DNA from 2 places in the Maridesulfovibrio zosterae DSM 11974 genome. Region 2 is predicted to be linked to the other one. Evidence: predicted binding sites of a transcription regulator. Region 2 holds the regulator's gene; the other holds the start of a gene.
What was found. Region 2 encodes sigma-54, which starts transcription at its own class of promoters, with help from an activator protein. Its sites were predicted from a motif close to CTGGCACGGNNNNTGCTT; they were not measured.

Region 1: H589_RS20440 (YeiH family protein) is a predicted target of sigma-54. The motif match lies at 1,196-1,213, and genes of this name have one in related genera.

The regions. Positions count from the first base shown of each region.
Region 1 covers NZ_AUDC01000019.1:31,339-34,532, forward strand. Annotated here, with positions in the region: gene H589_RS20440 (YeiH family protein) at 1-1,149, opposite strand, end outside; gene H589_RS0111175 (c-type heme family protein) at 1,415-3,194, shown strand, end outside.
Region 2 covers NZ_AUDC01000016.1:7,066-10,259, reverse strand. Annotated here, with positions in the region: gene lptB (LPS export ABC transporter ATP-binding protein) at 1-609, shown strand, start outside; gene rpoN (RNA polymerase factor sigma-54) at 945-2,360, shown strand; gene hpf (ribosome hibernation-promoting factor, HPF/YfiA family) at 2,410-2,949, shown strand; gene H589_RS0110165 (PTS sugar transporter subunit IIA) at 2,953-3,194, shown strand, end outside.

The sequences.
Region 1 (3,194 bases), on a different contig from region 2:
CTGATTGTAACTGAAGTCCAGATACTTACCTTTGTAATGGTCCGCAGGTGAGAACATACCAAAAGAAGAACATAAGAACAGAAGCAGAAAACCGAGAATGAAGATTGGGAATTTGTCAACAACAACTTCTTTGAAGGAAAGCTTCTGTCCTGCAGATTTACCAAACCATGTTGCTAATACCAGTACTACTATTGGCAGGAACAGGACTCGGGTGATGTTGAAGATTTCACCAACTTTAAGAGTCTTGATGTCAACTGAGTCAAAAGCAAGACAAGCTGCAGCAACCTGAGCAGAGTTCAGGATACCGGTTCCAGCCCATGCTCCGAACTGAGTTGGATTCATTCCTGCCATTTTACCAATGGTTGGGAATGCAAACATGCATAAAATACCGAAACCAAGAATGGTTCCGATGGTGTATGCCATTTCTGAACATTTGGCTTTAACAACCGGAGCACAAGCTACTGTTGCGGAAACACCGCAAACACCCATGCCTGCAGAAAGAACACCGGTCATGGTCTTGGGCTGGTTGAAAAGCTTACCGAGGAAAAGCACAAAGAAAACTGTGCCCAGGACGAAAAATCCGATAAGCCATACAGATACCATACCTAGTTTGGCTAGTTCTGCGAAAGAGTATCGTGCACCAAGCAGGATAACACCCATTTTCAGTACGAAGCGGGCAGTTTTAACACCTGCTGCAGCGAATTTGGGGATACCCCAGCTGTTGGTGATGATAATACCCACAAGAATACCTAGAACAACATAGTTCAGATTGAGTACTTTGTGTATCTTAAAACCCAGTACAGGTACCAAAGATTTACTCATCATAATGACAAGTGGTTCCGCAAACCAGCGGATACCCATTGCCAAAGCAACGATAAACAAAACTCCGGGGATTGTTTCCAGAACAAATGTATCTAAGTTTGTGAGTTTGCTGTTCCAGCGTGCTTTGCGAAGAACTGCGGTGGCAAGACCTAACCCGCCGCCGATGAAACTCATGGTTTCCATAAGGTCAGCTGCCTTGTGAACCTTGAGTGATGCCAATAAATCTGTAATTGTCCCTGAAGCAACTAGCATCCCGTATATTACCATCATTGCACTGATGATCCATACAGGTGTATTGCTTGGACGTCCGTAACCGGCTTGAGCCATTCCAATATCCTCCTCTCAAAATTTTTAAAAATGACTGATCCTGTAAAGGCAATGAGTGTGCCAAATTTAAAAAACAATAATATATTGAAATTATTCGATATTATGTTTCTGAAACAAAAGAGTGGTGTAAACTTCAGTTTGCACATGGTATACTCAGGTATACATTTGTACTGAGATATTCGTTAGATTTGTCACTATCTGATTAAATAGTGTAGGTTGTTCTTTTTTAAATTATTAGCTTGAAAAAGTAGTTTCAGGAGGCTCAGTGCCTTATTTAAGACCTAAAAAAATACAGATAAAGTTTCTGCTGGGGGTTGGGGGAATTGTCCTGACTATAGGCTTCTTCTTTGCTTTCGGAATGTATTTTCATTTGAATTCGTTGCTTGATTCTCAAGTAAGAGGCAAGGCTGACCTTATTTTTAATCAAGTTGGGGCGGTCCAGTCGTATGTTCGTGAAGTTTTGCGACCAAAAGTCAGATCAGAGATACCGGCTGATGAATTTATTATTGAAGCCATGTCATCATCGTATATTTCCCGTGCAGTTATGGAACGGGCGAATCCTGAGAATAGTGAATCTCTTTATCGAAGAGTGGCTGAGAATGCCCGTAATCCTCTTTTTGAGATTAATGAGGATGAAGAAGATATGCTCAGCTATTTTCGAAAGCATCTGGATCAAGATTCATGGTCAGGATATCGTAAGATAGGCAGTGTTGAATATTTTGTTAAAGCGCGGCCTGTTTTCTTTAAAAAATCATGTCTGACTTGTCATGGTGTTCCTGAAGATTCACCTGCTGTTTTACTTGGTCGCTATGGTGATAAGCGTGGTTTCGGGCATATAGAAGGTTCTATCGGGGGACTTATGATTGTTGGTGTGCCCGTAGAAAAAGCTGTTGCCGAGATTAATAAAACTACATTTCGGTACGCTCTTTTCTATGGTTGCGGGATACTTATTCTGTTTTTCTTAATACAGTTTTTCTTTAATCGCCTGATCATGGATAATATCAGAAATTTAAGTAAAAAATTTCATAAGCTGCTACGTGATGAATCAAAATCTGAGGTTCTAGATAAAATAGAACATGGTGACGAGATCGATGAAGTCATTCAAGGGATTGAAGAGCTTGGAGAGCATTTGCATGAAGCTCAGGAACAGCTTCGTGAACATTCAGAAAATATGGAAAATATGGTTGCAGTTCGTACTGATGAGTTGAAAAAAGAAGTTTATGAACGAAGGGCGGATGTAGATCTTTTTGTCTGTTTATTGGACGGCTTTAACAAATGCTTCACCCGTCGTGAAATGTGGGAGTTTGCTTTACCATTACTGGCTGAGAGATTTAATGCTGAGAGTGCTGTATTCATCTGTATGGTGGCATCTCAAAATTATTTTGCATGGCCAGAGGTTGCACCAAAGCCCGAACTTCCAGCGAACTGGAAAGAAATTCTTACTGAGGTAAAGCCTGTATTTGAGAATAACAGAGCATTTATACCTGTTTCAGCATCAGATAATCTTACCGAAGGTATTTTTTGTTTGACCTGGGATGAAACTGTTGAAGTCACTCAGCAGGATCAGGATGTCTTGCGGGCTATAGGGCAGCAAATGGGTATTGCTATGGAAAATATCAATGCTCTGAAAAATCTTCTGCATCAAAAGGATGTTTTGCAGGCCATTGTAGAAGGTATGGGGGATCCTGTTCTTTTTGTGGATGGGAATTGTAATATTATTCTTGCTAATGATGCAGCTAGAAGACTTGCAGGGTCTTTTTCCGGAGTGAATTCTGATGTTGAGTGCGCAGGGCTTTTCCTTGACGGGGCAGTTCTTGAAAAATGTTCCAGTAAATCCGGTTTACGGTGCCATGATAATCTGCCTTGTAAGGTTATCTCGGATGATGGGCGTTCATTTTCTGTGAGTGTATTTCCAATTGATGAGTCAGAAAAAAAGCAAGGCCGCAGGGTCATCTGTATCAGGGATATTACTCAGGAAAAACAGATCCTGATCAGGATGCAGCAAAGTGAAAAACTAGCAACTGTCGGTAAACTGGCTTCAGGAT
Region 2 (3,194 bases):
GGGGCAGGTAAAACTACTACATTTTATATGCTGGTCGGTGTTGTTAAACCTACTTCCGGTGAGGTTTATTACAATAAAAAAACGATTACCAGACTGCCTCTGCATGAGAGAGCCCGTCAGGGAATCAGTTACCTGCCACAGGAAAGTTCTATTTTTAAAAAGCTTTCTGTGCGTAAAAATCTGGAAATTATTATCGAGCATACCGGACTTTCAGGTAAAGCCGTCGGTAAGAGAGCTGATGAATTGCTTGACCAGCTTAATATTCTTCGCCTGGCTGACCAGAAAGCCATGTATCTGTCAGGTGGCGAAAGGAGACGTTTGGAAATAGCTCGGGCTATGATCAACAATCCCAAGTTCATCCTTCTCGATGAACCATTTGCTGGGATCGACCCTATCGCGGTAATTGATATTCAGGATATTATTTCCAGCCTTAAAGATATGGGGCTGGGTATTCTTATTTCTGACCATAACGTCCGTGAGACACTCTCCATTTGTGATCGGGCCTATCTGGTATACGAGGGTAGGGTTATTCTCAACGGTTCACCTGAGAGTATTGTGAAGAATACCAAAGCCAGACGTCTTTATCTGGGTGACAGTTTCAGTTTATAAGCTACACTGCTATAGAAATGTGGATATTTTTAATGCCGGATTCCTGTTGGAATTCGGCATTTTTTTGCTAGTTTTTATTAATTTTGTCATTGCTGATTTACAGTTTTGAAGAACATTGGTACACTTTTTTCATATGTCTTAATGTAAATTAAAAAAGTCAGTAATTACAGATAAATCTGTACAACTTGTTGCAAGCTGCAAAGTAGTGTGGCATACTTTAGATAAGCCCATAGAGTAGTGAAGAGCAAATTTATAAAGGGCTGACTTAGTTTTTTTTGCCGAAAATTATTTCTAATTGAATATATTGTATTAAATTACGAAGGTGGCGGACATTTATGGGGTTGGAACTTAGACAACAATTAAAGCTTACTCAGCAACTGGTGATGACTCCTCAGTTGCAGCAGGCAATCAAGTTGTTGCAGCTTTCCAGATTGGAGTTAGTTGATTCCGTTCATCAGGAACTAATGGAAAATCCGATCCTTGAGGAAGCAGAGGCAGCTGAAAGAACTGATTCTCCTGATGCTGATGCCGGAACAGCAACAGCTGAAGATGCTCAGATTTCCAAAGATGCTGACTGGGAAAATTATCTCGGTGAGTTTTCAAGTACTTCCAAGCAGTCATCATCACGTGAATCAGAAGCATTTGAAGACGGAATGTCTTTTGAGTCACGATTGACCAAGTCAACTTCTCTTGATGGACATTTGAGCTGGCAGATGTGTTTATCTGATTTTACTGAAAAGGAAGTGGCCATTGGCGACTGCATTATTGGTAATCTTAGCTCAGGTGGCTTTTTAAGGATTGAGTTGGAAGAAGTCTGTGAAACGTGTTATGCTGAAATCGAAGAAGTTGAAGAGGTTCTGCATAGGATACAAAGATTCGACCCTGTGGGGGTGGCTGCACGTACTCCTCAGGAATGTTTACTGATTCAAATGGAAGTGCTTAAGCTTGATGATGATCCTATTCTGGTCTCACTTGTACGGGATCATCTGGATGATCTGGAAAAGAAGCGGTATAAGCCTCTGGCCCGTAAATTCAAGCTTAGTATGGAAGATTTAAAGAGTTATCTTGACTTGATGCAGATACTTGATCCTTTACCCGGAGCAAGTTTTTCAGGCGGAGACTCTTTCTATGTCAGCCCTGATGCTTATGTTTATGAATATGATGGTGATTTTGTCATAGTTTTAAACGAAGACGGTCTTCCAAAGTTGCAGATGAATGCATTTTATGTGGAGACACTGGCATCCACTAAGGGAGAGGATAAGGAATATTTTCAGGAAAAGATGCGCTCGGCGCAGTGGCTCATGAAGAGCCTGTATCAGAGGCAGAGAACCCTGTATAAGGTCCTGGAATCCATAGTAAGATTTCAACGAGGTTTTTTTTCAGAAGGTGTTACAAAGTTAAAACCGCTTATTTTGAAGGAGGTTGCCGAAGATATTGAGATGCATGAATCTACGGTGAGCCGCATCACTACAAATAAGTATGTGTCGACACCTCACGGGATCTTTGAACTTAAATTTTTCTTTAACAGTGCTCTCGGTCTTGATGATGGTTCTCAGGTCGGTTCTGAATCTGTAAAAGCAACGATCAAAAAATTGATCAGTGAAGAAAACAGTAAGAAACCCATCAGTGACGAAAAAATTGCTGAATTGCTTAAACAGCAGCTTGAAGTCAACATCGCGAGAAGGACTGTAGCCAAGTACAGGACTGCAATGGGAATCCTGTCCTCGTCCAAGAGGAAAAAGGTTTTCTAATGTAAGTCCGGAGAACAAGCATATTCACCCATTACGAAGGAGGCTCTTTATGAACATTGTATTTACCTTTAAGAACTTCGACGCATCTGAACATCTGAAGGAATATGCAAACACTCGATTCTCCAAGCTTGTCAAGTTTGTAACAAACCCTGATAACACTGAAATGCAGGTGAATCTTTCAGTGGAGAAGTTCAGGCATGTTGCAGAAGTTGTGTTGAGCTCTGATCATTTGCAGATCTCTGCATATGAGGTGTCCGAGGACATGTATTCCACCGTGGATATGGTTCTGGACAAGCTCGAAGCCCAGCTTCGCCGCGCACGTGAAAAGATGAGGAGTCATAGACGTAAGGAAGATATTCCTGCTCGTATGGACGTTTTGAGCTATGCGGAAGAAGACGTTTACAGAGAACCTGTAATTGTTGAATCAGATTCCTTTGTGCCTAAGCCCATGAGTATTGATGAAGCTGCTGAGCAGCTCCAGTCTCTTGATCATGAGTTCCTTGTTTTCAGAAATGCGGATAACGAAGCTATTAATGTAATATACCGTCGTAATAACGGCGACTTCGGTTTGATTGACCCGGGATACTAACTGATGAATATAAGTGATAATCTGGTAAAGGATCTGGTTATTTATGAACTGCAAAGCTCTGAAAAGGCTGAAGTTCTAAAGGAAATGGTTTCCGCTCTTGAAGGCACAGGTCTTGAAATTGACGTGGATGAAGCCATGCGGGTCCTGATTGATCGTGAAAAACTTGGAACAACCGGTATAGGGGATGGCATAGCCATCCCCCACGGAAAACTGGAATGTCTTGAAGAAATTGTTGTAATTGTCGG